DNA from 2 places in the Peribacillus sp. NPDC097225 genome. Region 2 is predicted to be linked to the other one. Evidence: a T-box and tRNA genes for the amino acid it is inferred to sense, from the RefSeq annotation. Region 2 holds a T-box; the other holds one or more tRNA genes.
The links. The T-box of region 2 lies ahead of ACIQXH_RS03140 (valine--tRNA ligase). A T-box ahead of a tRNA ligase gene usually reads a tRNA of that ligase, here a tRNA-Val.
Positions count from the first base shown of each region.

Region 1: it has a tRNA-Val gene. The T-box ahead of ACIQXH_RS03140 (valine--tRNA ligase) is inferred to sense a tRNA for this amino acid. The anticodon was not compared.

Region 1 is NZ_JBIWDJ010000003.1:368,801-384,873, forward strand. Features, by position in the region: gene ACIQXH_RS11925 (spore germination protein) at 1-280, opposite strand, end outside; gene ACIQXH_RS11930 (GerAB/ArcD/ProY family transporter) at 240-1,373, opposite strand; gene ACIQXH_RS11935 (hypothetical protein) at 1,599-1,910, shown strand; gene ACIQXH_RS11940 (hypothetical protein) at 1,921-2,496, shown strand; gene ACIQXH_RS11945 (DUF1360 domain-containing protein) at 2,515-2,880, shown strand; gene ACIQXH_RS11950 (YhcN/YlaJ family sporulation lipoprotein) at 3,174-3,671, shown strand; gene spoVAC (stage V sporulation protein AC) at 3,691-4,161, shown strand; gene spoVAD (stage V sporulation protein AD) at 4,165-5,190, shown strand; gene spoVAE (stage V sporulation protein AE) at 5,207-5,563, shown strand; gene ACIQXH_RS11970 (YjcZ family sporulation protein) at 5,672-5,836, shown strand; gene spoVIF (sporulation-specific transcription regulator SpoVIF) at 5,949-6,203, shown strand; gene ACIQXH_RS11980 (ATP-dependent helicase) at 6,260-8,533, opposite strand; gene ACIQXH_RS11985 (hypothetical protein) at 8,683-8,979, shown strand; gene ACIQXH_RS11990 (spore coat protein) at 9,034-9,525, opposite strand; gene ACIQXH_RS11995 (hypothetical protein) at 9,755-10,018, opposite strand; gene ACIQXH_RS12000 (GNAT family N-acetyltransferase) at 10,162-10,590, opposite strand; gene ACIQXH_RS12005 (YjcG family protein) at 10,595-11,110, opposite strand; gene ACIQXH_RS12010 (alpha/beta hydrolase) at 11,189-11,911, opposite strand; gene ACIQXH_RS12015 (phosphatidylglycerophosphatase A family protein) at 12,087-12,644, shown strand; gene ACIQXH_RS12020 (hypothetical protein) at 12,684-12,905, opposite strand; tRNA gene ACIQXH_RS12025 (tRNA-Val) at 13,121-13,192, shown strand; gene murB (UDP-N-acetylmuramate dehydrogenase) at 13,524-14,432, shown strand; gene ACIQXH_RS12035 (type 1 glutamine amidotransferase domain-containing protein) at 14,614-15,138, shown strand; gene ACIQXH_RS12040 (ROK family protein) at 15,195-16,073, opposite strand, start outside.
Region 2 is NZ_JBIWDJ010000001.1:620,853-636,925, reverse strand. Features, by position in the region: gene ACIQXH_RS03170 (uroporphyrinogen-III synthase) at 1-718, shown strand, start outside; gene hemB (porphobilinogen synthase) at 715-1,707, shown strand; gene hemL (glutamate-1-semialdehyde 2,1-aminomutase) at 1,750-3,039, shown strand; gene ACIQXH_RS03155 (LysM peptidoglycan-binding domain-containing protein) at 3,226-4,839, shown strand; gene ysxE (spore coat protein YsxE) at 4,935-6,005, shown strand; gene ACIQXH_RS03145 (hypothetical protein) at 6,063-6,215, opposite strand; T-box leader at 6,492-6,719, shown strand; gene ACIQXH_RS03140 (valine--tRNA ligase) at 6,763-9,414, shown strand; gene ACIQXH_RS03135 (ATP-grasp domain-containing protein) at 9,469-10,314, opposite strand; gene ACIQXH_RS03130 (ATP-grasp domain-containing protein) at 10,311-11,222, opposite strand; gene ACIQXH_RS03125 (bifunctional folylpolyglutamate synthase/dihydrofolate synthase) at 11,322-12,614, shown strand; gene ACIQXH_RS03120 (sensor domain-containing diguanylate cyclase) at 12,841-14,565, shown strand; gene ACIQXH_RS03115 (DUF5057 domain-containing protein) at 14,810-16,073, shown strand, end outside.

The DNA.
Region 1 (16,073 bases), on a different contig from region 2:
AGTCCTCGACCGTAATCTTTCCTTTTTTATATTTCTGGAAAAAAAGAGTCAACCTCTCGAACACAAGATTATTCAATAATTCATTGTCGATCAACCCTTCACAGCCAATTAATGTGACTTTAACAGGGGCATCATCACGATAGAAAGCGTTTTGAAAAAAAACATCCTCAGAATTTCGGAAAACCTCTTTCAAATATTCTTCATCTGTACGAAGAGGCTCTTTGGTAACCGAGTCTTGCTTAATCGGTTTGGATGCTTGCTTTTCCTTTTTGTTGAACATCGGATTTGGTCCTCCTTTTTCGGCGATTTTTGAAAAAAACGAAAAGGCTCAATAGAATGGACACCGCTAAAAAGTAATAGAAAGTTCCAGGCATGATAAATGTTTTAATGATGAAATATAAATCGATATCACTGATTCTATATAAATTAGAAATGATCAAGACCAGGGAAAAAATGATGAGTAGAATCGTTTTATTCCGCTTCTTTTTAATGGAAAGGACTTCGATGGATAGAAATAGTAAAAAGGAGACCCTTATAAAAGCACCGGTTAACCATTGATAAATCGACAGAAAGTCAAGGTGCTCGATGAAGCGGCCCAATGTGACCAACCCCCATTGCTCAAATGCAGGATATTTTTGTCTGGCAGCTTCCTTCGGTCCAAACTCGGTAATCGATCCGATAAGCGGTCCCAGTATGAGTAAAGTAAGGATTAAGGCATTGAAGAAAAACACCTTATATTTTAACGGTCCATGAACTTTTTGCTGCATGAACAGAAGCGCCATCAATTCTATCAATCCGGATAAAGGATAGATGATACCGGAAAAAACGGGTTTCCACCCATGTTCCAGCACCGGTCTCAAAAGTGTATAGTCCTTGAATTGAATATTGGTGAAGGCGACAAACAATCCGAATGCAATGACTGCAGTCAATACGAAGGTATTCACGATGGCGATCGTTTGTATGTTTGTATTTGCGAGAAAAAAACATAATCCCGTGAATAGGATGATTTCAATGAAGGGAGGGGTAACCGGTAAGTAGGATACCTTGGTCCATACCACCATCTCTTTCAATGAGACTGCCGCTAATATGACGAAGAGCATGCTTAGGGAAATCGCTAGTACCTTCCCAGGCAGCTTGCCAATGTTCATTTCGACCCATTTGAAAACATTTTCATGTGCCGTGGCTTTGTGAATAAAGTACAAAAGCACACACCAACCCACAATGAGAAAAAAGGAAATAAGGACAGTGATCCACCCATCCCGTTTTGCAGCCGGTAATAAATGAGGGAGGATTGTCACATGATTCTTTAAACCGACAGCAGTCATTATGATCAAAGATAGTTGTACAGTTGAAATTTTCCCGTTTTTTCTCATCTTTGTTTACTCCTTTACTATCATTCTTCGTTTAGTTATCTCCATTTCATTCCGGAATATCCAATAGTGGACGTTTCTCCTTTTTTGGAAGAAGGTTACTTACCGAGCATAAAAAACGGAGTGCTTCATATAGATGATACATAGAGCAGATAAAAGCCTGTAGTGTGAAAAATCGGTGGGAACCCCTTTGAAATCCATTGTTGAATGAGTGAAGGAGGGAAAGTTATGGACGTGAAAAAGCGTCTGTCTTTTACCAATGGGGTGCAAACAGTATGTGAGCCTCCGGTCAAACAGATAAACCCTACCAGTAAGAGACTAGATGGTTCCTATAATACGGAGGAATTGCTGGAATTATTGGGGAGACTGCCTGCTTTTGCGCCTAAACCTGTTTGTAAGTTCACCATTAATGGCCGCACTCTATTCGGAAAGTTGGAACAAAAACAGGAATCCAGTCTTTTTATCAGGCATCATTTTGGTAAAGAGGTCGTCAAATACCATATAGAGCAGCTTCAATCCGTGGTTATCTTGAAATATTAGGAGGATTTGCATGTCAGAAAATAAAAATGATAAAAAATCAAAACCTTTACTATATGTCGATCAAGTAGAAGTGAAGGCCCAAAGAGGGAACATGCAAAGTGATTACCGGACAAAAAGAAAAAAGAAAGAAGTGTCAGCAGAGCCTGAAGTAGTCGAAGATGACCGAAAGACTCAAAAAATAGAAAAGATAAAACAGGAGTTCGGTGTGTACGAGGCAATGAAGGAAATTGAATCGGAACTGAGTGAAATAAAAAAAATAACGGACCAATACGTACCTGAACCAGAACAAGAACATGCGCCCGTGGAAACTGCCGAGGAAATTCCTATAGATCTTGAACCAGAAAAGAAAAAAACCAAAAGGAAGAAAAAGGTGGAGAAGGTTTCGACAACTGACCTCATAACACGCCTTTCCCAACATAAAGGATACCCAAAACCAGTTTGTGAAGCAGTTATCCATGGTGAAACGGTTAGGTTTCAAGTCATGGGGATGAGGGGGGAGTCGGTAAAGATCAAAAGGGGGAACCATATCCGGTTCGTCAGATTGCCGGATATAATGAATGCTACTATTATCGAAGAGTCCAATTAGTGAAGGAGCAAAATATACATGTTTCTCTCGCAGTCTGATTTGACAATCGTGCTTCTATTAGGTCTAGCTTCATTTAGGCTTACTCGATTAATCGTTTTTGATAAAATAACCGAACCTTTGCGTCGTCCATTCTTTAAAGAAATTGAAGAAAAAGGTGAAGATGGGACGGCTGAAGTTTACCTAGTTCCAAAAGAAAAGGGATTGAGTGGTTGGATTGGTCAATTGCTTAGTTGTTTTTGGTGTGTAGGTGTGTGGTCCAGCCTCTTTCTGGTCATCCTTTATCTTGAGCATGTGTTCATGGGGCAAGTATTGATCTTGGTCCTTGCCGTTGCTGCAGTCGGTTCCATAATTGAAGTGATTATCAGTAAAATTATGGATATTTGACGGAGTACAACTTGTCTTTTTTATCATATAGTATGGTATAGATGATAAAGGAGGGTCACAAATGAATTATAAACAGAATCCATGGCAGTATGCTGCGAAACCAATCAAAAAAGATCAGCCTGTCAAAATTAAAAAAGATTGTGGCTGTAATAAAAGCAAAAAAAACAAAGCCTATTAAATAAACGGAACCCTTCCTCTTTGGAAGGGTTTCTTTTATTTCCTAATCCTACCATTCATAAAAAATGGGATAAACAAGAAGATAATAATAGAACGTTAAATTAGGATGTGATTCTATGTTCAGAAAACGGAGAATTTTATATGTTAGCTGGATGTCTCTAGCAGTCATTATGCTCCTATTAACTGGCTGCAGCAGTAAAGATGATGGGAAAACAGAAGGATTGGCTTTAATCAAGCGAACGAATCCGGAACCGATGGATATCATTCACGGAGAAGATGAAGAAGATGAAAAAGGACTCATTACGAAAGTTAAGGAGATGGTAAGTGATGAAGACGAAATTTATGATGTGATCGTTGTCAAAAATGGTAAGAAAATCCTCGTGGCTTATAAAGTAAAGCATCTACAGCGTTTTCATATGAAAAAAATCGATAAAAACGTGACAAAAAAATTGGAAGACAAGTATCCAAAGTATAAATTTATCATTTCCAGCGATTATAAAATCTTTTTGGAGTCAGTAAGGTTGGATGAATTGCTTAAGGAAAAAGATGTACCAGAAAAGAAAGCGAAAAAGAAATTCAAAGAAATAGTTGAGCTTCATAAGGAATTAATATAAGAAGGCGAGGTTTCAAAGTATGAGCGGAAAGGAAAAGACGACCCCACAGCAAGATGAATATAAACAGCTTCAAGGCAAGCACGAGATTAAAAGGCCTGTCTTGACCAATTGTCTAAAAGCTTTTTTGGTAGGCGGTATTTTCTGCATAGTGGGACAAGCCATTTCTTATTTCTATATTTACTTCTTTAATTTCACGGAGCAGACGGCCGGGAGCCCAACCACTGCAACCATGGTATTTCTTGCTCTTTTAATGACGGGCTTCGGATTTTATGACCGGATTGGGCAATTTGCTGGAGCTGGTAGTGCCGTACCTGTTACTGGCTTCGGTAACGCGGTCATCTCAGCGGCCATCGAGCATCGTACGGAAGGATTCGTCCTTGGTGTGGGTTCCAATATGTTTAAATTGGCGGGATCGGTCATTCTATTTGGTGTATTTTCCGCTTTCGTCGTGGCTTTAATCAAAACGATTATTCAGATGATAGGGGGTTAATCGATGCTAAAGGGGAGACAAACTTGGACGTTCGCTAATAAACCAATCATTTTAAGTACGGGTGTAACGGGCGGACCTTTTGAAGCAAATGGTGAAATTCCGGGTGACTTTGACATTCTGTACAGCGACCTGTGGATGGAGCAGGATTCGTATGAAAAGGCCCATCGTCATTTGATGGAAAAATCAGTGGAGATTGCCCTGCAAAAAGGGGGAATTGAAAAGGAACAAGTGCAATTTTTTCTGGCAGGGGATTTAATCAACCAGATTACACCCACCAGTCTGACAGCTAGAACCAATGGGATTCCGTACTTCGGTTTGTTCGGTGCTTGTTCTACATCGATGGAAGGTCTTGCCCTGGCAGCCTTCATCACCAATTACGGTGGGGCTAACTATGTGCTGACAGGGGCGTCTAGTCATAATGCAGCCGTCGAAAAACAATTCCGTTATCCAACAGAGTATGGGGGACAGAAACCACCTACTGCTCAGTGGACGATAACCGGTGCGGGGGTAGCTTTGGTGACTCCAAATGGTACGAGGCAGGAGGCATACCCTCATGTTGTTTCCGCTACCATTGGAAGAGTCATTGACATGGGGTTGAAGGATCCTTTCAATATGGGGGGGGCAATGGCACCCGCTGCCGTAGATACGATTATCGCTCATTTCAGAGACACGGGTCTTACCCCTGACCATTATGACTTGATTGTCACTGGTGATTTAGGGCAGATAGGAAGGTCCACGGCGTTGGATCTTTTGAAGGAAAAAGGATGTAGGATCAACCAGGAAAAATTCAAAGACTGTGGATTGATCATTTATAAAAAGGATCAGCCTGTTTTAGCTGGTGGAAGTGGTGCCGGTTGTTCCGCAGCCGTGTTATACGGTCATTTATTAAATGAAATGAGTCAGGGGAAATATAAACGGATATTATTGATTGCAACAGGGGCATTATTGTCACCGTTAACGTATCAGCAAAAAGAATCGATTCCGTGTATTGCCCATGCGGTGGCCATTGAGTATGGGACAAATACATGAAAAAGGAGAGATCAGGATGTTAGCAATGTTTTTTTGGGCCTTTGTCATCGGAGGCTTGATTTGTGTAATCGGCCAGCTTTTATTCGACTTGGCTAAGCTAACCCCGGCACATACACTAAGCTTATTCGTTGTAATAGGAGCCATACTGGGAGGCTTCGAATTATATGAACCGCTTATAGACTTTGCAGGAGCAGGAGCAACCATTCCCATTGTTTCCTTTGGGAATTCCTTGGTGAACGGAGCCATGTTAGAAGCAGAAAAGCATGGGATTGTCGGCGTCCTTACCGGCATGTTTGAAATCACGAGTTCAGGAATCTCTGCAGCTATCATCTTTGGATTTATCGGAGCTTTGGTCTTCAGACCGAAAGGATGATCCATACATAGCGGAAATGGGCATGATGTTTAGGGCATGGCCTATACATATTGTCCCACCCTACATATATTATCAGTGAGCTCAATTTGAGAGCGAGGTGATTGTAATATGTTTGGTTATGGTGGCTACGGATGTGGCGGTTGCAATGAAGGCTATGGCTATGGATATGGAGGCGAAGCATACGGTGGCGGCGGATTTGGCGCTGGATCCACGTTCGTCTTGATCGTAGTATTGTTTATCCTATTAGTTATTGTCGGGGCTTCTTTCTGTTAGTGTAATTGGAATAGGCTGTATTTGCCTATTCCTTTTTTTATTGATTTTTATGGACCTTGCACATATCCCTCATCCTTCCATAAGATAGATACAGAAAAGGAGGGGCTTAGGCATGGATAATAATTTGTTTAAAAACATAGAAGGAAAAACGGGTGTAAACATGAAGGATGTTATGGAATTGGCAAACTCACTACAGGGTGCCAATTTTAAAGATGAAACGACTGTCAGGAATGTAATTAAAAGGGTATCTCAAATAGCCAATAAACCAGTCAACAAGGAAATGGAAGACAAAATCGTACATTCTATCGTTGCTGAGGGAAATAAACTGGATTTCGGGACAATTTCCAATATGATGAATAAAAAATAGTAAGCGAAACAGGAGCCTGCAGTATTGCAGGCTCCTGTCTGTTTCCCTGGATATCTTTAAAGATTCAAGAACCTGGATGGGTGGGCCGTCCTTCCACGTCTCGTTTGCGGGACAGAGATATAAAGATTCTTTTTGGCCCGGGTCGCCGCCACATAAAGCAATCTCCTTTCCTCTTCAAGAGGACCAAGTTCACCCTTACGATACGAATCCAATGCAAAGTCATGGGGAAGGCTGCCATCAACCGCAGCCAGAATATAAACAGATTGATATTCAAGGCCTTTAGAGCGGTGAATCGTCGTGAGCTGAATGGCATCTTTAAAGTGCTTGGATAGCTGTTTCACTTCCTGAACCATGGCAATCATATGATCGACATGGTCGAGGAAGGAAGCGACTGTGGGAAACCGATTAGCAGCCACTTTCAAATCACGAATATCATCCGAACCTTTTTCCAAGTGGGCTTCATTTCCCCTTTTCTTTACATACTCCTGATAGCCCAAATCCTTCTCGATGACTTCTAAAGCCACGAGCGGGGACATGGTCTTTATAGAACGGATTTGTGCCGGTATTGCTTTTAACTTACGTTCTTGAAAGGCATGTCCCGTTTTTACAAAAGCAAAAGCATCGATAAAGTCACAATCTTGCAAGATCGTCTGGGCTTTTAGCTCCTGTAGGACACTCTGCTTTAAAAACAAGGAAGAAAGGACGTCAGAAGCGGCCTTGCTATCCTGAGGGTGCAGGCTTAAGCGCATGAATGCAAGCATGCCATGGATGACCCGCCGTTGATAAAAAGAATCCGCATCCTTTTCGATCACGAAGGGAAGGTTGGAAGATGCCAGTCTTTCAAAAATGGCACGCGACATCGTATGGGTCCTGTAAAGGATGGCGAAGTCACCAGGATTGGCACCTTTGGATATCTTTTCTTGTATGTCGGTCACGATCATCGTCGCTTCGAGCTCTTCATCATGCGGATAGAATAACACAGCTGGATTCCCTTGATTATGTTGTGCCCGCATCGTTTTATCCATCCGATGCTGATTTCGTTTTATCATTCTATTTGCCGTAGCAACAATCTCATGGGAAGAACGGTAATTTTCGGTCAACTTCACGACTTGGGAACCAGGGAAATCATGGTTGAAATTCAGGATATATTTTGGATCACTCCCACGGAATGAATAGATGGCTTGATCGTCATCACCAACTGCACAAACATTTTTTGTTTCCGCTGAAAGGAGTTTTATCAACTCATATTGAACTTTATTAATATCCTGAAACTCGTCCACTAAAAAATAGCGGAACCGTTGTTGATATTTCAATAACAATTCAGGATGGCTTTTCAAAAATACGTAGCAACCTACCAGCATATCATCGAAATCATATTTACTTGTTTGTTCTTTATAAGCTTCATACTTTTTATATAGGAATAGACAGGATTTCTCCCAATCATCATTCGGTTTGACATCGTCAGGAAAAATCAACGAGTTTTTCCAGAGGCCGATTTGCTGAAGTGCCTGATCATAGGCAAATTCCTTTTCATCAAGCTCCAACTCCCGACCGGCCTGCTTCAATATTTTTTCTTTTTCCCAATTCCACTTCAACAGGAAGTCCCGTTGCCATTTTGCAGGCTCATGAAAGATCAAGATTTTATAAAAGATGCTGTGGAAGGTGCCACTAACAATTTGAGAGACGAGGGAAGGGGACATATAAGGGTAGCTGATTAGCCGCTGCTGCATCTCCTTTGCAGATTTCGCTGTAAAGGTTACAAGCATAATGCTTTTAGGATTTATTTTTTCTACAGTTAGCATATAGGCAGTCCTTACCGTCAATACTCTGGTTTTACCGCTTCCAGCCCCGGATAAAACAAGGACGGGACCTTCTATCGTTTTTACTGCTTTTAACTGTTCGGCATCAAGCATGATCCCTTTTTCAGATAGTTCCTGAAAGTAAGGATCCAAAAGTTCAGTGCGGACGGATGGTTTATCCAAATAGGGAGGATTGCCTGTAATGGTCCGACTTTTCAAAAACGGTTCGATAACAGTCTTCGTTTCAGTAATGGTGCGTGATTTAGGAATTCTGAATCCGTTTTGTTCCATGTATTCTAAAGGTTTAGTTTCAGGTTTTGATATAGGATTTGGCATTTCACAAGCAGGTCGTGAAGGGTCACTGTGATAAAAATAAGGTGTTTCATGAATGCCAATGAATAATTTCACTGGCTTATCACATATGACACAAGAGAGCTGATCACGTTTTCCTTTTTCAAAGAGTGTCTGCAGCTCACTAGCCGAAACAGTAAGTAGATGTATGATTTCATTTCCCGATTTTGCTTGATTCATATAAATGGATACCTCAAATCTATTAAAAATATCGGCAATCTCCATTTTACCAGAGAAATAGAAAAAAAGAATCCGGAAAAGATGTTTCGTTTCATTCTGGAGTGGGTATGTAAATGACAAGAGAACCTATATAGTGAGGAGGGTTAATGATGGGATACATAGCGCCAGTAACGCAATTCGAATACATTCAATACGCAAACCGGACAGTAGAAGCGGAGAGAAAGCCAAGAATCGTTGATGGAACGACACCCATTCAGCCAATTCGTTTTGACCAAGTGTTGGAAGACGAAACGAAGCGGTCGGAAAAATTTGACCATGTCACGAATATGAATCAGGACAGATCACCTGGAGCAGGTGCGTATAAGAACCATTTACTAATGAGGGCTCAAGAGGAAATCACGGCTGAAATGACAGGAAAAGGAGGATATGTAAACGAAATGGTTTGAAACTTCGATAGAAATACAAAAGGACACATTTATGTGTCCTTTTTGTGTTCACTCTTAAAGAACGTCTAATTCTACAATTAGAGCTAACAATAATTGTAGTAACAATTGAATGTTAACGGCGATTTGAGCATCGGTTGTAGTGATTTCGATATCACGGCTGTTTTCAACAATTGTTTTTTGACGTGTAATTTGTTTAACATTAGAAGATTGAATCAATTCTTGAGTAATGCGGTCCGCTTGGTCAGTGTCTGCAATGGAAATGCTGACGATGACAGCGATGGCTGCTTGGATTGCCGTCTGTAAAGAAAGGGCCGCTTTAACATCTGTAGAGATTACTCTTACATTACAAGAATCTTTAATGTAAACAAGCTCTTCAGATAGTTGGAGTTGCGAATTATCCTGTTTAGCTTCTTGTTCAATTTCGTTTGCGGATTCTTCACAGAATGATGTTAGGGGATGGTTGGTGTTATTGTCTAGAGCCGACCATGATCTTTCAGAATGTTTTGTTGTATTGCAATTGTTGCTATGATATACATTTTGGTTCATGTCGTTTTTTCCTCCTTAGGGTTTAATTCCCTATTAAAATATGCTATGCATGTAAATTTGGTTGGACGAATAAATCAATTCATTCGTTTATTTTCAAATATTTTTTTGAAGAGTTTGTGCGAACGGATGAAGCATCATGGAATGAAGTGTTCAGAATGAATGGTAAAGAAGCAAGGTCCAGTCTGCGCTTCATACCGAAAAGAGCGTAATTGAATAGGAGGAATGTTAGTTATTTGTCTTTGGTATCGGAATAACTAGTGTGGTGAGAATTTGTGACGGGATTCACATCATTTTCTGTAATGCTTTTCTCTTGATTGATAAGCATTTCAGATTGTTTCTGTAAAAACTGTATGGTCTCTTTTAAGTGACTTCTTTCTTTATCACTCAAATCAACTTTATCCTTTTTGACACCATGCTTTCTCAAAGTCCTTGAAACGAGTAGTTCCATTAACCTTTTTTGAGATTCATCCATGTTGAATCCATTGTTACTCATAAAATTTCCCTCCTTCTTGCTTTCTATATATAGACTATGTTTATTTGTGAATATTGACATAGAATGGGAAGGGATTTTTACGAGAATGGTATATATAAAAAAACGCTGTCCCCTGTGGAAATTCCAAGGGAACAGCGTTTTTATTAGGAAATCTTTTTTTTCATCGTTTTATGGGGAATCCCTGCATCCATAAATTCCTCGGAAATGATTTCATACCCTAATTTCGAGTAAAAGGGGATGGCATGTAATTGAGCATCGAGCTTCAATTGAGAGATGTCATGAGAAATCGCAAATTCTTCAATGGCATTCATGATCAGGGCACCAGCCCCAGTTTTACGGGAGTTAGAGAGTACACAGATGCGCTGGACCTTACCAATCCCGTCAATGATTCGAAATCTCCCCGCACCAATAGGCTGCTCTTCCTCGTTATATAAAACGAAGTGGGTGGAGTCTTCTTCATATTGGTCAATCTCTTCTTCAAGTGGGACATGTTGTTCCTCTACAAACACTCTTTTTCTTATGGTGTAAGCATATCCACGTTCTTGCTCGTTTTCAACAATTTTTACAAACACGAAATTATTCAGCTCCTAAACGAAATGTTTCATATACAGTCCATGTTCCATCTTCCAATTGATACAATAAATGAATTCTTTTGACATCTTCTTCATGGCTTACATCAAGCATGCTTAATTGACCTAAAACATCCGAATGTTCGTTATCAGATAGATCTTGTGCAATCGTTATATGTGGAACGAAAGCATGTTCTGTTTCATTTTTGAAGAAATTCTCATCATGAAGCATTTCGTGTAAGTCTTCAAGTTCCTTTGACAGCTCCACTTTAAAATAAATGGTGTTGCTGACGGGTTGGAAGGATTTCGCTTTCGTCACATTTAAGGAGAAAGGCTGGAACTTCCGTGCAATGTCTTTCAAGCGTTCTGCGATTGCTGAAATTTCCTTTTCAGTCGCTTCAAACGGTTGTTTAAGTGTGAGATGTGGTGGAATGAATGCGTACTTTGTGTCATACCGTTTCCGGTAGGAGTTTGCTAAATCTTGAAGTTTTTTTGAAGGGAAAATTGCAACACCATATTTCATATTGTTACCTCCTAAGATTATAATTTAATTTTTCGAAAACTCTAGTCCAAATGCATTTTTTTACCATTCTAACCGAGGTTAAAACATTTCTAGAAGGGCCCTTTTTAAATCTGCCTGCCAAAACTTCCACGTATGATTCCCTTCAAATTCTTCATAGAAGCAAGGGAATCCTTTTTGTTTTAACAATTGATGCAGTTCCCGGTTGGGTTCTATGAAATTTGCCCGGTTCCCATCTGTAGTGGGAACGTCAGTCTCTTCGGTTCCAATCACATGATACAGTTCGAGGAGATGAGGATTCTCAAAACTACGGACAGCATTCATCACTTCTTCATTGGCAAGCGGAGACTGCATGATGCATTTACCGAATGTATGTGGATATTTAAGTGCAGCGAGCAGGGAAACCGTGCCACCAAGAGAATCCCCCATTAATGCCCGGCCATGTCCCATTTGATAGGTTGGGAATTCCTCATCTAAAAATGGAACAAGTTCATGGGCCAGAAATCGTATGTAGGCTTCGTGCTGTTCACCATCAGGATGATATTTCCGTCTACGGTCAAACCGATCTTTATAGGGAATGCCGACGATTATAATATTCTCAATCTCGCCATTTCCTAAAAGTTCATCAGTCACACGACCTATTCGACCCATTTGAAAATAATCTCGACCATCTTGAGCTATGACAAGCGTATATTTATAAAGTGGTGAAAAATTAGCCGGTAAATATACAAGTAGCTCTAATTCCTCAGATAACGCCTCACTTCTAAACATATATTCTTTTATCGTGCCTTTGCGTAAACTCATTTACCGCACCTCTATGAATTTATAATGAAAATAATGTTCTTAGTTATTTTAGCATAGCCATCCTTCTTTTTCCTGTCTGAAGGATATAGAAAAGTGATTTTTCTTTTATTTTCCAAATATTTAGAATATTTAATGGTATAATGGAAAGATATCAAAAAAAGGGGAGGCAGATAAAATGGCAGATGTACGCGTCCATAGCAGGGAAGTTACAAGAGCGGCTAAACAAACATTACTAGATCGTGGTGTAAGTGTGGAGGCTATTGCAGAGATTGTCTTTGAACTACAATTCCCTTATAAAGCTGATTTGAAATTAGAGGAATGTATTAGAAGTGTTGAAAGGGTGCTTTTAAAGAGAGAAATTCAACATGCCATTTTAGTTGGTGTTGAACTTGATCGACTGGCAGAACAAAAGAAGCTATCGGAACCGCTTCAATCCATTGTCGAATCGGATGAAGGTCTGTTTGGAGTGGATGAAACGATTGCCTTTGGTGCCGTACTTGGTTATGGAAGCATTGCCGTGACAACCTTTGGACATTTGGATAAGAATAAAATAGGCGTCATTCACGAATTGGATAAGAAGCAAGAGGGAGTCGTGCATACCTTCCTCGATGATATTGTTGCAAGCATTGCAGCAAGCGCTGCCTCAAGATTGGCACACCGTCTAAGAGATGATGAAGAATCTTTAACTGAACAAGAAAAGGATATACAGGAAGAAGAGGAATTAATCGGATAAGTTTGGAACAATCAATGATGCGTTAGGTAGTAATCGGGATTATCCTGACCTATCATACCTGGACTTAATAAGGCGGGCAGAGAGGATGTTTTCTATTTTAAACGTTCGTTTTGTCCGCCGAAGAAAGCAAAAGGCACGGATATAACCTGAATATACTTCAAGAACTTCAATTCTGCGCTGTGTAATCTTTCCATTTTCAGATAGGTAAATGATTTCTAAAGGAACCTTTTCATCCATATGTTTCCGAATGATATATTTCATTCCGCTGGCCTCCGTTTCTATCTTTCTTGTTTATATTATATGCGAACATACGTTTGTTACGCAAGGAAATAAAGAACATTTGTTCTTGTCTTGTTCCATATCTTTTATTTAAAGGCAAACGCTAAACTTTTTTTAAATAATTCGTTGACTTTTGTCGAAAAGAACTTATAATAAATTATGTACTTAAGTAACAGAGCAAGCCAACTATTACATACGACTTGTTAGCTCAGTGGGAGAGCACTTCCTTGACAGGGAAGGGGTCGTGGGTTCGAATCCCTCACAGGTCATCCAACGGCGTAAGCATTGTACAATCAATGTTTTCGCCGTTTTTTATTATGGTTTTACTGGATGATCCTGAGAAACATATAGGATTCTTTTTAGAGTTCTACTGGTGGGGATGAGCTCCTCTTTCCTTCATTAATGGTGAACCGGGGAATCTAGCCATAACTAAATATTGAAAAGTGTGGTTATTGGAATAAATGGCAGGTTATAAATAAGTGTAAATCGTTGTTTTTCGCTTATATGAAGCATAGAATGAAATATCTAACGATCAATGTGTACAAAAAGAAATGAAATGTTTGTTCTTTTTTCTAAAATTTTTAATGGGAGTTTGTATAAATGAGTAAACAAATTTTTTTAGATCTTCAGGGAATTGTACATCCAAGTAATGTGAGAATGAATGAACCGCTACATCAATATACGTTTACAAAAACAGGTGGCAAGGCAGATTTCTTCGTAATGCCTACAAACTATCAAGAAGTCCAAGCGATATATCTTTATGCGCTTAACAACCATTTACCCTTAACCATCGTGGGGAATGGTTCTAATATGATTATTAAAGATGGGGGCATACGCGGTATCGTCATGACCCTTATTGATATAGCAAGCATGGAATTGGAGGGTAATAAGCTCACCGTTCAAAGTGGTGCTGCTATCATTCAAGCCTCCCGATACGCGTTACAAAATAGTCTAACTGGTTTAGAGTTTGCTTGCGGGATCCCCGGTTCTGTTGGAGGGGCTTTATATATGAATGCAGGGGCATATGGTGGAGAAGTTTCAGATGTACTACAGGAAGCCCTGGTCATCACCCGTTCTGGAGAATTGCAGACTTTGAAAAAGGATGAATTAGAACTGGGCTATCGTTCTAGCCGTTTTTCAAAAGAAAAACTACTGGTATTAGAAGCTACCTTCTTATTAAGAAAGGGAGAATACGAAGACATTAAAAGTAAAATGGATGATTTTACTTTTCAGAGGGAATCTAAACAACCGCTTGAATTTCCGTCTTGTGGAAGTGTCTTCAAACGTCCGCCTGGACACTTTGCAGGTAAATTAATCCAGGATAGCGGGTTGCAAGGGAAGCAAATCGGTGGAGCTCAAGTTTCCACTAAACATGCTGGCTTTATCGTAAATGTTGGTTCCGCGACAGCCACCGATTATTTGGAACTCATTCAATATGTTCAAGACACCGTTAAAAGTAAATTTGACGTGGAGCTTGAAACCGAAGTGAAAATAATTGGAGAAGACTAATATCCTAAAAAAGACTTTCATCAGAAAGTCTTTTTTTCTTTGTTATCAGATCCTTTGATAAAAAGGTACTAATTATAGAACGAAATGATATATATTGATAAAGATAAAAGTGTACGAGTTACCAAAAGGGGGAAGTATACCTTTAAGTTAAGGGGAACAAGTTATAGAAGGAGAGGGATATATGCGCTTAGAAGGAAAGAAAGTAATCAGTCTTGTGCATCATGATTTCGAGGATTTGGAGCTTTGGTATCCGATTTTAAGATTGAGGGAAGAAGGGGCCATCGTCCATCTTGCCGGAGAAAAGGCAAATGAGACGTATATTGGTAAATATGGTGTGCCAGCCGATTCAGATTTTGATTATGGCAGCATCAAAGCGGAAGACTATGATGCGATTCTTGTTCCAGGAGGCTGGGCACCTGATAAGATTCGTCGGTTTCCTGAAGTAATTTCTCTGATTCAGAGTATGGAAGAGAGCAAGAAGCCGATTGGCCAAATATGCCATGCGGGTTGGGTCTTGGTTTCGGCAGGAATTTTGCAAGGGAAGAAGGTGACAAGCACGCCCGGAATTAAAGATGATATGGAGAATGCCGGGGCACATTGGATGGACGAACCTGTTGTGGTAGACGGAAACCTGGTATCGAGCAGACGTCCACCGGATCTTCCCGATTATTTACGGGAATTGATTCGGGTAATTGAAGAGAAATGAAACAAAAAAGTGGTTTTTCCTGAGGGAGAAATCACTTTTTGTTTCATATAAACTTATTAATTTATGTGATTCAAATTTGTTTTCAAGAAATTTTCGATTACATGGGCCGATACCCCTAATGAAGGGGAATAGGAAGATAAATCAGAAAAGCTGATATGCAATTTTTCTTGATTGAACTGGAGGGCATGGCTTTCAACTACCTTCAATATGGAATCCCTTAACCAGTCCTTGGCCATAGCTAGGCGGTTTCCGATAATAATCTGCTGAGGGTTGAAGGTATTGGAAATATTGCTAATGCCAATCCCAAGATATTGTCCAATTTCTTTGAAAAGGTCACGGATTCCTTCATTATGGCTTGCCTGATCAACCAATGATTCAAGCGTGGTTTCTTCCAACTGGAAAAGTGATGATGCCCGTTCAATCAATGCTTTTTCGGATGCGTATAATTCCCAGCAACCCTTGCTTCCACATTTGCAGGGCTTTCCATGAACGTCAATGATCATGTGGCCCATTTCTCCGGAAAATCCATTCGCTCCGCGGTACAGTTCATTTTGCAGGATAATGCCGACCCCAATGCCCATACCCGCGCTTACGTAAACAAGATGTTCATGGCCTTTGCCGGCGCCAAATTTCTTTTCTCCATAGGCCCCGGCATTTGCTTCGTTTTCTATGATGACAGGGAGACCAAACTCTTCTTCCATGTCTTTTTTTAGGTCAACATTCTTCCAACCTAAGTTCGGAGCAAGCAAAATTTCCCCTTTGTTATTAACGATTCCAGGAATACCAATTCCGATTCCTACCACTCCGTAATGGCTTTCGGGGGCAGTTTTTATTAAAGATTGAATCATTTCTTTCATACGATCAAAAGTTTCTTGGTAGTTTGCATTATTCGTATTCCTACTAATTTCCCCTATAATGTCACCATTGAAATCAGT
Region 2 (16,073 bases):
GAAAAAAAATGGGGGAACTCCTCTGATGGTGCCGTTGCTTGAGTTTACCCTTCCAGAAAATCTGGAAGAGGTACAAGAACGGTTGAATCGATTGAACAGCTATGACTGGGTCATATTAACGAGCAAGAATGGTGTGGATTTTTTGTTCAGGCTGCTCGGCAAGCAACAACATGTGGTGCTTCCGAAAATAGCCGTCATTGGATCCAAAACGGAAGAGGCTTTGAACGCGTATGGATATGAAGCGGATTTTGTTCCATCCGAATATGTTGCAGAGCGTTTTGTTTCGGAGTTTATTACTCACCTCGAACCCGGTGAACGTGTCCTCCTTGCGAAAGGGAACCTCGCAAGGACGGTCATAGCGGAGGCCATTAATGAAACGAGTGCATCGTGTGATGAAATGATTATCTATCACACCATACTTCCACAAGAGAGCGAAAGACAACTGGTCCAATTAATCTTGAACGGGAAAGTGGATATCATCACCTTTACAAGCTCTTCCACGGTGAATCACTTTACACAGATCATTGAACAACATGAATTGAATACATACATAAAAGACCTTGTCATTGCTTGTATCGGACCGATTTGTGCCAGGACGGCATCGAGAAATGGTTTACATGTTTCTGTATGTCCTGATGTCTATACAACAGAAGCGATGGTTGAGGAAGTAGTACGATATATTGTTAAAAAGAATCCTAAAGGAGGAACCATAAAATGAAAGATATTTTATTCAATCGTCACCGCCGCCTGCGTGCAAGTGCCGGCATGAGGGCTTTGGTCCGTGAAACATACGTACATAAAGAGGATTTAATCTACCCGATTTTCATCATCGACGGCGAGAACATAAAAACGGAAATCGCCTCCATGCCAGGAATTTACCAGCTTTCGATGGATAATCTAGCGGCAGAGATGGATGAGGTCGTGGGTCTTGGCATTAAATCAGTCATTTTATTCGGTGTTCCATTTGAACATGATAAGGATGAACAAGGCACTGGAGCCTTTCATCATAATGGACTTGTCCAACAAGCAACCCGACTCATCAAAAAACAATACCCTGAAGTCATGGTCATTGCCGACACATGCTTATGTGAATACACAAGCCATGGTCACTGCGGGGTAGTTGAGGGAGACAAAATCTTAAATGATGCGTCACTTGACCTTCTTGCCAAAACGGCCATCAGCCAAGCAGAAGCAGGTGCCGATATCATTGCCCCTTCTAATATGATGGATGGATTTGTTGCGGCCATCCGTGCAGGACTAGATGAAGCGGGTTACGAAGATATCCCGATCATGTCTTATGCTGTGAAATATTCGTCCGCTTTTTATGGTCCTTTCCGTGATGCGGCGAATGGGGCTCCTCAGTTCGGCGACCGGAAAACGTACCAAATGGACCCGGCTAACCGTCTAGAAGCTTTCCGTGAAGCAGAATCCGATGTAGAAGAAGGAGCCGACTTCTTAATCGTGAAACCAGCTCTTTCCTACATGGATGTCATCAGGGACATGAAAAATACCTTCACACTTCCGATTGTGGCTTATAACGTAAGTGGGGAATATTCAATGGTGAAGGCTGCCGCCCAAAACGGCTGGATCGATGAAAAATCAATCGTAATGGAAATGATGACAGGCTTCAAACGAGCAGGTTCTGACTTGATCATTACTTATTTTTCAAAAGATGTAGCCCGTTGGATCGATGAAGATAATAAGTGAGGAAAAAATAATATAGTTTATTAGAGAAAAGGGGACGGATACATGCGTTCATACGAAAACTCAAAAAAGGCGTTTGCCGAAGCTAAAGACCTGATGCCAGGGGGCGTAAACAGTCCTGTCCGTGCCTTCAAGTCAGTGGATATGGATCCCATTTTCATGGAACGGGGTAAAGGATCCAAACTCTATGATATTGATGGCAACGAATATATTGACTACGTTCTTTCATGGGGTCCACTTATTCTTGGTCACACGAATGACCGTGTAGTTGAGGCATTGAAAAAGGTAGCAGAATCAGGTACAAGCTTCGGTACTTCTACGCTGATTGAAAATGAACTGGCTAAGCTAGTCATCGAGAGGGTCCCTTCAATCGAAATGATCCGAATGGTTTCTTCAGGAACAGAAGCTACGATGAGTGCATTGAGATTGGCGCGTGGCTATACAGGCCGCGATAAAATCCTGAAATTTGAAGGGTCTTATCATGGACATGGTGATTCCTTGCTGATTAAGGCCGGCTCTGGTGTGGCTACGCTCGGCTTACCTGATAGTCCAGGAGTGCCTGAAGGAATTGCAAAGAATACCATCACGGTACCATATAATGATCTTGCAGCCACTAAATACGCGTTCGAACAGTTTGGTGAAGACATCGCCTGTATAATCGTCGAGCCGGTTGCAGGGAATATGGGAGTCGTACCGCCACAACCTGGTTTCCTTGAAGGACTACGTGACTTGACGACCCAATACGGATCCTTATTGATCTTTGATGAAGTCATGACAGGCTTCCGAGTAGGTTATAACTGTGCTCAAGGTTATTTCGGCGTTGATCCGGACTTGACTTGCCTAGGTAAAGTGATCGGCGGCGGTTTACCTGTCGGGGCTTTCGGCGGCAAACGTAAAATCATGGAGCAAGTAGCGCCAAGCGGTAATATTTATCAAGCAGGTACATTATCTGGTAACCCGCTTGCAATGACAGCAGGACTTGAAACCCTGAGTCAATTGACACCTGAATCGTATGATGAGTTTACCCGTAAAGGCGATATGCTTGAAAAAGGAATCGGAGAAGCGGCGAAACAATATGGCATTCCCTATACATTCAACCGTGCCGGTTCCATGATCGGACTTTTCTTTACAAATGAAGATGTAGTGAACTATGATACAGCCAAAACATCTGATTTAGAGTTTTTTGCATCGTACTACCGGGAAATGGCGAACCAAGGGATTTATCTGCCGCCTTCTCAATACGAAGGCTTATTCCTATCAACGGCTCATAGCGATGAAGACATTGAAAAAACAATCGCAGCAGCTGAAAAAGCTTTCGCTACATTGAAAAAATAATCGTAAGGGTTTCCCCATTCCGGGGAAGCCCTTTTTTATTTGTGATGATTTCCCCCCTCCGTTCAACCGTTTGTTCGATTCATTCATCCATTTTTCCCATTGATTAAAGGAATAATCATTTCCCTTTCCTCATAGATTGTTATTGGTATAGGTACTGTTTTTCTGAAGCTGAAAGGAGGAGTTGTCTTGTCGCAAGAAAACGAATCGTATTTGCGATTTTCTTTGGAAGAGTCCGTTTGGTTTCATAAGGGACAGGAAGTGGCTGAGCTCTATTCCATATCCCTCGATCCAAATGTGACGATCCAGGAAAGCGATCAATATGTGTTTATCCGGGGTTCATTAGATTTAAGTGGTGAATACAAAGACTCGCAAAACGGTGATTATGAGGAATTTCCTCAAAGCTTTTTGCCGAAAGCCGTTCAAAAGGTTGAGAGGCATCCAGATGGTCTCAATGAATTCACACACCGATTTCCGGTTGATATAACGATACCGAATAACCGAATCTCCTCATTGGAGGAAATCGATATCACGATTCAGAGTTTTGACTATGCCCTGCCTGAACATAACTGCCTAAAATTACAGGCGGATTTGTTGATAACCGGTATTTACAATGATTCCTATGTGGAAGAGCGCATGGAAGTAGATCAAGAGACCGAGGAGACTGAGTTTCTTGAGGAATCAGATGAAGAAAATGAATCATACGTTCCATATGCGGCTGCAGAACCACCCGTCCCTGATTTCCATCATGTCTTCCGCAATGACGAGCAAAGTGATCTATACACGCCATTTTCCGCAGAAGCAAAACGAGTCGCGGAAGCAAAAGAGGATGAAGAAGAGGAACCGGTATACCTAAGTAATCATCAACATAACGCCCCTGTTTTTGAAATTCCTGTATCCCCATTTCCTGAGGAGATGCAGTGGGAAGCCGAGGTCAACAGACAGGATAACGACATAGAGACGCAAGTGAAAAGAAGAGTAATTGAAATTGAGGAAGAGAAAAATGAGACTCCTGTTTCCAAGGAAAAGTGGCCAGCATCGTTTGAGACAGAAAAAGGAGGAAGAATTGAAGAGCAGGTTAAAAGAAGGGTGGATGAGATAGAGGGAGGAAAAGGAGAAAGTATCGAGGAACAGGTCAAAAGGCGAGTGGATGAAATCGAGGCAAAAAAAGATGCAGAGAACAAAGGGAACATCGAGGAACAGGTCAAAAGAAGAGTGGCTGAGATAGAAGATAAAAAAGGAAAACGTATTGAAACCGAAGTGAAAAGAAAAGTCGCTGAAATAGAAGAAGAAAAGGAAGGCTCCGTTTATTTGACCGATGTGGAAAATGTGCCAGTGGTTAAAATTCCGGGTTCGCCCCATCAAGAACAGGATGTCATCGTCAATAGGCAAGATGACAATCTTAGTGATGAGAATGAATCCTCAAGCCTCGAAAAGGATCCGGAATCCCTTTCATCTTTGACCGATCTATTCAAAAGAAGAGAAAAACCAGAAAAACAGGCAAAAGGAATGAAAAATTATAAAGGCAGAAAAAAGCAAAATGCCGAACAAGGTGAAAAAGAAAACCAGGATAATGCGGATAAGCAACACACCATCATGGATCTTTTCGGAAGAAAGCAGGAAGAAGAATTGGTCAGGATGAAGGTCTGTATTGTACAGCAGGGGGAAACGATAGATGATCTGGCCCAGCGTTATGGCGTCACGGTACAATCCTTGCTTCTTAGTAATGAACTAGAAGGCAATCAGAGCGTTACCGAAGGGCAAGTCATTTACATTCCAAAGTCCATTGCTTACAAAAACTAATCACAAGCAGTAAGCAGGGCCTTGGCTCTGCTCCTGCTTTATCTTGCATTTCAAACGATTGGCGAGCTTTTTTTAAAAGAAAGTGAGTGAGTCTCGTGAGGGAAAACGAGAATCAACAAAAGAATATTCAGGATAGTGATTCAGCCTATGTCTTAAAAGAATACGCGCTTTATGTACAATATATCGAGGACTTTGGACGAGTGAAAAAAGTGTATAGCGACCGTGGAACCTTTGCCTTGAAATCGATTACTCCCCACAATGGAATGGACTTTATCCGAAATATCCAAACATTGTATCACCGGGGATATAACCGAATCGTGCCTATTTACCAAACGATGGACCAGCGCTATGCCGTTCTTCATAACGGCCGATTATATTACCTGATGCCTTGGTTGAATAATGAAGAAAATGGCGAACGTGATGAGAAACATAAGCAAATGTTCAGGGAACTTGCACGGATGCATACACTGTCTGTGAAAGAAACAGAGGTGGATACAGAGGAGCGGGAAGCTCATTATGAAAGAACGCTGAGTGAGTGGAATACGCAGAAGGACTTTATGGAGGAGTACATTGTCACCTGTGAAAGAAAGTGGTATATGTCTCCATTTGAGATGTCGGTCTGCACCTTTTTTACGGATATCACCCAGGCATTGAACTACTCTATCAAAAAGTTTGAAACATGGTTCGAAAAGACAAAGGAAAGCGAAAAAGTAAGGACCGTCCTCACCCACGGAAAGGTTTCATTGAAGCACTTTGTATATGATGAACGAGGATATGGTTACTTTATCAATTTCGAGAATTCGAATACGGCCCCTCCCCATTTTGACTTACTACCTTTTCTCGTCAAAACGGCGAGGACCTATCCAGTCCAATGTGATGATTGCGTCGATTGGCTTTATAATTATCTTCGTTTCTTTCCTATGAAAGAAGAGGAAATGCTGCTGATGCAAAGTTATTTGGCTTTCCCGGGATCAGCACTGGATGTGGTGAAGAACTATTCCGAGGGTAAAGGTCTAAGGACGGAACTGGATAATGTCACGAAGTTGCAACGACAATTCTGGCTTTTGAAGAATGTGGAATATATGGTGATGAAGGTCGAGGAAGTCGAAAAACAGAAAAAAGCGGCTGCCGAGGCGGCCAAAGAGGAACAATCGCCCCCAAGCTAAATATACATGAATGGATGAATATCCAATCATGTATATTTTTTTGTTGTAGGGGAATAATTATATCCATTCTAAATATAAAGACATGGCTAAGAAAATAAAGGCGACCAACAGGAGCATATCGAAGAAAGTTGGAAATATTAATGTACGTATTCCTTGAAAAACAATGAAGGGGACAATGAATTGCTGACAAACACCGCGGAACTTTTTCATCCAAGGTGGCAACGTATAAGGTGAGTATTTTCGTCTCAAGATTGCACCTTCCTTTGTAGGACTTCTTTTATTGTATGGGAGGGCTGCGAAACATGTGAGAAATGCGGAACATCATGAAACGTTGATGGTATAATAGGAAGATCGTTCTGTTCTTGTGAGCCTCCCTTAGTGAATAGGGCCATACTTACGAAAGTAAACGAAAAGATGATTGACTCGACCCCCCTTTTTTTTGTACTATATACTATATGCAATTAATGATTTTACATATGAATATAAATGAATGTAAAGACCGGAAATAGTAAGATGAAATGCCCTTTTCAGAGAGGAAACCATTGGTGCGAGGTTTCTAAGCAGGCAGCATCAGAAGTCGTCCGCGAGCAGTCTTCGTGAATAGTTAGTAGTGAAGGCCGGTGAAGAGCCGTTATCCGATTTGAGAGCCGAGAAAAGATTTCTTTCTTTTTCGGAAAAAAGGTGGCACCGCGAACAACTTCCTTCGTCCTTTTATGATGATGGAAGTTTTTTTTATGCCCAAAAGGAGGAAAACAACATGGAAGAAAACCAAATTTCGATGCCAACAAAATATGATCCGCAAACGATAGAGAAAGGCCGTTATAAATGGTGGCTTGATGGGAAGTACTTTGAAACAACAGGTGATGATAAAAAAGAACCGTATACAATCGTCATCCCTCCACCAAACGTAACAGGTAAGCTACATCTTGGTCATGCTTGGGATACAACACTACAAGATATCTTGACACGTATGAAGCGTATGCAAGGATATGACGTGCTATGGCTTCCCGGTATGGACCATGCCGGTATCGCAACACAGGCGAAAGTGGAACAAAAGCTTCGTGCTGAAGGCGTTAGCCGCTATGACCTAGGTCGTGAGAAATTCGTGGAAGAAACATGGAAATGGAAAGAGGAATATGCAAGCCATATCCGTGAACAATGGGCAAAACTTGGTCTTGGCCTTGACTATACCCGCGAACGCTTCACGCTAGATGAAGGTCTTTCTAAAGCGGTCAATGAAGTATTCGTTACCCTTTATAAAAAAGGATTGATTTATCGTGGCGAATATATCATTAACTGGGACCCATCGACGAAAACGGCCATTTCTGATATCGAAGTAATCTACAAAGATATTCAAGGTGCATTCTATCATATGAAATACCCGCTAGTTGACGGATCGGGAGAAATTGAAATTGCGACAACCCGTCCAGAAACGATGCTTGGTGATACGGCAGTTGCGGTACATCCTAAAGATGACCGTTACAAGCATTTAATCGGGAAAATGGTTCGTCTGCCAATCACAGGTCGTGAAATTCCGATCGTTGGCGATGATTATGTGGATATGGATTTCGGTTCGGGTGCCGTTAAAATTACACCGGCTCATGACCCTAATGACTTTGAAATCGGAAACCGTCATAATCTAGAACGCATCCTTGTCATGCATGAAGATGGTTCGATGAATGAGAAGGCCGGTAAATATGAAGGAATGGACCGTTTCGAATGCCGTAAGCAAATCGTCAAAGACTTGCAAGAAGCTGGAGTACTCTTCAAAATTGAAGACCACCTTCACTCTGTCGGCCATTCAGAGCGTAGCGGAGCAGTTGTAGAACCATATCTTTCTACTCAATGGTTCGTTAAAATGCAGCCTCTTGCTGATGCATCGGTTGACCTTCAAAAGAAATCCGAGGATGAAAAGGTCAACTTCGTTCCGGATCGTTTCGAGAAAACGTATCTGCACTGGATGGAAAATATCCGCGATTGGTGTATTTCCCGTCAACTTTGGTGGGGTCACCGCATCCCGGCCTGGTACCATAAAGAGACAGGCGAGGTATACGTGGGACAGGAAGCACCTGCTGATGCACAGAACTGGGAACAGGATACAGACGTCCTGGACACGTGGTTCAGCTCCGCACTATGGCCGTTCTCGACTATGGGCTGGCCGGACAAGGAAAGCATCGATTTCAAACGTTACTATCCGACCGGAGCACTTGTAACAGGATATGATATCATTTTCTTCTGGGTATCACGGATGATTTTCCAAGCGCTTGAATTTACGGGAGAGCGCCCATTCGAAGACGTTCTGATCCATGGTCTTGTTCGTGATGAACAGGGACGCAAGATGAGTAAATCGCTTGGCAATGGTGTCGATCCAATGGATGTCATCGACCAATATGGTGCAGATTCGCTACGTTACTTCCTTTCAACAGGAAGCTCACCAGGGCAAGATCTTCGTTACAGCACGGAAAAAGTGGAAGCGGTATGGAATTTCTCCAATAAGATCTGGAATGCCTCCCGTTTTGCCTTAATGAACATGAATGGCATGACCTATGATGAAATCGATTTAAGCGGTGAAAAGTCCGTTGCTGATAAATGGATCCTTACTCGATTGAATGAAACGATTTCAAACGTGACAAGACTTGCGGACCGTTATGAATTCGGTGAAGTGGGTCGCGTGCTTTATAATTTCATTTGGGATGATTTCTGTGACTGGTATATTGAAATGGCTAAACTTCCGCTATATGGCGAAGACGAAGCGGCGAAGAAAACGACTCGTTCGATTCTTGCATACGTGCTAGATAACACGATGAGATTGCTTCACCCATTCATGCCGTTCATAACGGAAGAAATTTGGCAAAACCTTCCGCACCAAGGCGAATCAATCACGGTTGCTGCATGGCCTGAAGTGAAGGAAGAGTTAACGGATACAGCTGCAGCGGAGGAAATGAAACTGCTTGTTGAAATCATCCGTTCAGTCCGGAATATCCGTTCTGAAGTCAACACGCCTTTAAGCAAAAAAATCAACTTGATTCTAAAAGCAAAAGATGAGTCCATTTTAGAAACATTAGAAAAAAACAGCAGCTATATCGAGCGCTTCTGTAATCCTGAACAATTGACAATCGGCATCGATGTCGAAGAACCAGCACAAGCCATGACAGCTGTGGTTACGGGTGTTGAACTGATCCTTCCACTAACAGGACTGATCAATATCGACGAAGAAGTGAAACGTCTTGAAAAGGAACTCGACAAACTTAATAAAGAAGTAGAACGCGTACAGAAAAAACTAGGCAACGAAGGCTTCGTCAAAAAAGCACCAGCAAGCGTCATTGAAGAAGAACGTGCCAAAGAAAAAGACTATAGTGAGAAACGTGATTCTGTCATTCATAGAATCAATGAATTGAAACAGCTTTAAAAAAACAAAAAAGGATGAACCGGCTATGTAAGAAGCTGGTTCATCCTTTTTTGTTTACTTAACCGATAGTTTCTCTTTTATAAACAATAGATACTCTTTTACAATATTAAGATTGCTGAGCGCACTTAACGTTCTGCTTCCCACTACATCTTCAATTTCATTGAGCATGAGGCTGCCATCTTCGGCGAAAATGAAATCGATCCCGACCATGCCAAAGTCAAAGGCAGCGATTACTCGTTCTACAAGTGTCCGTTCGGCAGCTGACAGCTCATATAACGAAGCAGATCCGCCTAACGTGTAATTGGCCTTGAAGTTAGAAGAGGACTCTCTAAGGACAGCTGCAATGATTCTGTTCCCAATGACAAAGACACGGATATCCTTTCCGAATACACCCGGTTTTTGAACGATCCATTTTGCGTTAGGCAGTTCTCTCAAGTCTTTTTCATGTTCAATCAAGTAAACCTGTTTTCCACCACGTCCATGAACGTCTTTCGCAATGAATGGTAATTCCATATCGCTTGTTGAGGGATTACCATAGCAATAAACTGTATCTGACATTGGAATGCCGATAGAAGTCACATATTGATGCGTCTTTGCTTTGTCATTCACGATTTCCGAGATGAAAGAAGAGTTGAAGCATGTGATATGTAGCCTTTCCAATTGTTTGGTGAAGAAAGGATCGATGGTCCGGACTATCGCAAAATCAGGCAAATCTATCGGTTCGTGCTTATGTACGACATACAATTGATTCGAACGGTGGCCGATTTGTAGGTGGTCGCGATAATATAAACGCAAATCTAGGTCGAGACTTTTGGCCTCTTCCAGCATCCAATCTATGTATCCCCTGTTTTTTGCGGCATCTTCCTGGTTATAAATCAGCCAGCCTGTATGCTTTTTCATTGGAATCCCTTTCTTTCGAATGCATCCATCACATAATCAAACATGCTGTCAGCAATATTAATGCCCGTACATTCGTAAATATTAAGCAGGTGCGAGTTCGAGTTCACTTCACATAATAGCGGGCCATCTTCTCCGAACAGCAAATCTACCCCGGCAAAATCCGCACCCAATAGAGTAGAGCAACGGATGGCAAGATCACTTTCTGCCTTGGTGGGTGTGTAGGGGAAGGCTGTTCCACCAGCTGTCATGTTTGCTCGGAAATCATGCTCGGACTTCCGTTGCATGGAAGCGATGACTTGATTGCCGACGACATTGATACGGATATCCCGGCCTTTACTGTACTCAATGAATTCCTGCATAATAAAAGGCCGGTGCCCAAGCTTTTTCACCGTTTCCATAAATTCATCCTCCGTAGGAATTAAATACACCTGTTCCCCGAATGAACCGTATGCTTCTTTTACAACGAGGGGGTAGCCAAGCTCATTGCCGATTTTTTTGAATGCATCCAGTTTCTTTCTTTCTATTCCTTCATAAGTAAACGGGGGAAACAGGGTTTTTGGCATCGGGATGCCGTGACCCGCTAAAGCTTGATGCGTTTTGGCCTTGCTATCGCATATATCGATGGCCGAGCTGCTGTTATATACGGGTAGGCCGAGCAGTTCCAGATGGCGTGCCAAATGAATATCCTTATCCATAAACAGGACGAAATCTGGTAATTTTCCATCAGTTCCTTTTAGATACGGGGTTCCCTTTTCAATAACGGGAACCAGGTCGGAATTTCGGACAAGTGTTGCCGATATCCCTTTTCTTTCAGCGGACTCTTGTATGAATAAAGCCAAGCTAGAAAACTTTTCATGCTGCAAATAGCCGTTGACGACAATCCAACAATGGAGTGAAGAAGATTTCATGGTCAATCACTACCTTTCATCTAGGTAAATCGTTAATATATTGATAAAATAATTTTAACGCATAAGAGCGGTATAAAGAAAGAGGAGGCTTATCGATAAATGGTAACGGACATGAATGAAATCAACCGATTTTTTGAAGAAAGACAGGTCCAATTAGGTATGAACTTTGGCTTGTCACGAATGGAAACATTATTAGCTAAATTAGGAAACCCCCATGTAGGGCTTAAATATATACATATTGCAGGGTCCAATGGCAAAGGTTCTACGCTCCAATTCATAAAGGAAATCCTTTTGGCTGAAGGGCTACGGGTGGCTTCTTTCACATCCCCATACTTAATTCGACTGAATGAGCAGGTAAAGATAAACCGGGAGGAAATCAGCGATGAGGACTTTGTCTCTGGATTTCAAGAACTGTGGCCAATCGTACAAGAGATGGATGGTGAAGGAAATGGACCCACTCAATTTGAAATCCTGACAGCGATGGCTTTTTCTTATTTTAGCAAAAAAGGCACGGATTTGGTTTTACTGGAAACGGGACTTGGGGGAAGGCTCGATACCACCAATGTCGTCAAGCCACTTCTTTCCATCATCACCTCCATTTCTTTGGAGCATACGAATATCCTCGGTAATACGCTTGGAGAAATTGCTTTTGAGAAGGCAGGGATCATTAAAAAAGGAGCACCCATCATCAGTGGAGTGACGACAGAGGAACCAGCAAAGGTGATTGAAGAAAAAGCGGCTTCAGTTGGCGTTCCATATTATCAAATCGGAAAAGACATCCGTGTACAAGCTATCAAGCAAAACAAGCTAGGACAAAGCTTCTCCTTTTTGTTCCAAGATACCTCCATTGAAAATATAGAGATGCATATGCTTGGCGCTCATCAAATCGATAATGCCGCGCTAGCTATCGCAGCAGTCACCATGGTAAGAAACAACATCCATGAAAAAAGCATACGGAAGGGAATAGCGGAAGCACAATGGAATGGCCGCTTCGAAAAGGTTTCCGAAAGCCCCTTGATCATCATTGATGGTGCACATAACCCGGCCGGCATCGAGGTACTGCTAGATACGTTAAAGACGCGGTACCCGGAGTATGCGTATAAATTTATATTCAGTTCATTCCGTGATAAAGATTATGCCAAGATGCTATCTCTGCTCGAAAAGGAAGCGAGTGAAATAATCGTTACTGAATTCACGCATGAACGGGCAGCGAAAGCGGAACTGCTTTATGAACATTGTTCAAAAGAGAAACGGAGTTTGGAGAAGGATTGGCGGAAAGCGATAACGATCGGTGAAGAAAAAACGGGAGATAGAGAAGTGTTGGTTATCACTGGTTCCCTCCATTTTCTTTCACTTGCCCGTGAGTTTGTATTCAGCGGTCGAAACTTATAGGACTTCGGTCATTCCTTTGGAAGTATATGCAGCTACTCATCCCGTTCATCTTCTAGTTTTTTTATGCCCTTTTGTCTTAGACAAAAGGGTTGTTTGTTTAAATAATATAAGAATAAACAAAGACTTTAAGACTATGTGTTTTAAAGTTTTTTAATTTGGGTATAGTGCAAAGTGACTAAAAACTGGTATGATAATACCAATATACTCATGGGGATGGGGAAGATATATGATTATTTCTAGTAAAAAACGAATGGCTATCTATGTGGTTTGGTTTCTTTTCATACCGGCTAGTTTAATTGAGATTTTTCATGTATTTCCGCCTATCCTAAGTGGAAATACATGGGATATTCCTGCTTTTCTTGTGCTCATAAGTGTGGTGGCTTTGATGCCAATCATGATTAATAATGAACCAGTTGCGGTCGTGCAAGGCGTTTCACTCGCCGTATTTCTTGTGTTCGGACTGGCCATTGAAATCGTTGTCACACAGGTTGCCTTTATATTCATTATATTAAGGATGCGACCCGCAAAAAAAGATTGGTATCGTTTTCCGCTAAATTCGATCACGTCTTTTATCTTTTGCCTATTGAGTGGACTGGTCTATTATGGCTTAGGCGGAGATCATGATTTCACATCTGGCATTGATGCAATTGATATTCTATTGATGCTTGTTTATCAGTTTTCTTATTTTTTATTCAATCAAGTAGTTGTCATTGTCGCGCATTGGCTATTATACGGAAAAAAACCAGAAATGAAAACGAAGGATGCTATCTGGGATGGTTTCACAAGCCTCATGATCATGCCAATCGGTATTATTTTGTTTGTATTATATATTGAAATGGGAAGTATAGCCATATTGCTCGTAGGAGCCGCTTTGGTTAGCTTAGCTTTTATCATGAAACAATATTATTTTACTAAGGAAATAAACAGGCACTTGAAAAAGGTGAGTGAATTCGGTCATCAGTTGACTAAAAGGTTACAAGTAAATGAGGTACTTGATTTATTTATCGATGGTAGTTCAGCCATCATTCCTTCTAAGTACACTTTGGTATTCGAGATATTCGATGAAAAAGAAAATGCCCAAATCTTACGCTATGCAGAAAATGGCGTACAAATAGAAAAGAGGATTCAACCTGTTTCCATAAAAGAAGGAATATATGCCACTCTTTTTCAATTGAAGAAGACCGAGGTCTTTCATTCTAAAAAGGAATGGAATCATCTGGCTAATTATGGGAATTTTCCCGAAGACGTGGAAAGCATCATGGCCATTCCGATTCTTCAAAACTCTGTTGTAGTTGGAGAAATCATCGTTACCTCTTCCAAGAAGAGGGCGTATGGTACGCATCAAACGAAGATCATGGACATTCTCTCATCCTACTTATGGGTGGCTCTTGAAAATGCTCGCCATTATCAAAAAACCAAATATAGCAGTGAACGATGCGCATTAACCCATTTATATAACTTTCGGTATTTTGAATGTGTGTTACATAAGGAGTTCGAACGTTTACAAAACCAATCACTCAATCATTTGTCGCTGATCCTTCTTGATATTGACCATTTTAAGTCCGTTAACGATACATATGGGCATCAAAGCGGTAATGAAATCCTTTGTGAATTGGCGGAGCGTCTGGAGGGCATTGTTGGTCATTTAGGGGTAACAGCAAGGTACGGTGGAGAGGAATTCGTTATCCTCTTACCCAATGTTGGAAAAGAAGAAGTCTATCAATTCGCTGAATTCATCAGACTCTCGATAGCCAACAAACCCTTCATCGTCCATTCGGATTTAAATGAAAATAGACGGGAAGAGTCCATTTCCATTACAGCAAGCATCGGGGTCGCAACAGCACCGGTCGATGCGGAAGATGCCCAATCGATAATCAGGCACGCTGACCGTGCCATGTATACAGGTGCAAAACAAGCTGGGAGAAATAAAGTGGCAGTATATGGAGGGTAAAAAGGCAGGATTCCTTGGAGTCTTGTCTTTTTTTATAAGGTGTCATTTACCGATAATAAAAATTAATGGATTTATTGCCCATTCTTGTTTATTTTTTGATAAAATATGCTTAAGTAATAAGACTATATAACTAATAATGTATAGGCAATCGATAGAGAAATACACAGACTTACATTACCAGGAACTAAAGCTGCTTCGTATAAGGCAGGAGAGATAAAATATAAATGAGAGTGATGTGTAAATTATGAAAAAATCAGTGGGGTTAGTCGTGTCATTGGTGTTAATTTTTTCGTTTCTATTTCTACCTAAACCTTTAGAAGCAGCTGTTCAAACGTCTGGTCCTAAATTGAGAATTCTGGAAATTGTAGCATCGGGAAATTCGCAGTTAAGGGGGATCCTAGGTGAGAATTCACATGAGTATACATTGATGACGATGAAAAAGTTTGTCGCACAGAGGGAAGAGCTGGATGGCAAATATGATGTGATTGCGATTATGGAGGGGAATTATACTTCCGACCCGGTTAAAAATAAGGATCATGATACAAAAGCGGTCATGAATGACATCACGAATCTAAAGGTGAATGAAATCATTAATGATTTCATTCAAAAAGGGCAGCCTGTCATCCTACATACCAAAAGTCTAGCGACCGGTTCAAAATTAAAAGCCAAGTTTAGCGATCAAAATCTATTAAATAAAAGTAATGTCATCAACTATGATAGTACGAGTACTAATTCAAGCGGTAGCTTTTGGGATCGCTGGTATGAAATTTTGTTCGGAAACAATAAAAATAATAATGAGAGTACAAAAAAAGATCAAGATAAATTGAAAGAGGATTTTAATGAATTTATTAAGGGAGTTAATTTCAAGCAATCTCCACGCTTTACATTAACTAAATCCCCTGACAAGGAGAGAACATATAAGCCGAATGATAACATGGAATTCACGATGAATGTAGAGGTGCCTACTGATATCAACTCGAGGAGCCTAAAAGCCAAGCTATATATCGATTCCAATTTTGACGACAAATATACGACAGACGAAATTGTATTGGAAGAGAACATTACTTCGAAATCAACAAACCTTTCTTTTAAACTACCAAATGGTTATTCAGGGGTACGTTATTGGAAAATGGAGCTTGTGGATTCCGGTAATAACTTAAAGAGTTATGAAAAAGGGATGATTAAGTTCGTTGACAAAAAAGTGGAAGTAAAAGTGCTCCAAGTCTACACCAATGAAAAAAGTTCGTTAAAAAGGAATAGCAACCCGAATAATATGAATCAATCCTATTTAAATAGTAACGAATATAGTATCTCAATTGACGCAACGAGCATGGACACTTTTAATAAGTCAAAAAAAGAAGAAACGAGTTATTCGCATGAGGTCATCAATGGAAAATATGACATGGTCATCTTTGGATTTGCCGATTCTTATAATAGATCGGCGAATATAAATACAAATGCAGTGGCTTCATTGAAAAGGTTTATTGCTTCTAAACAAAGCATCATGT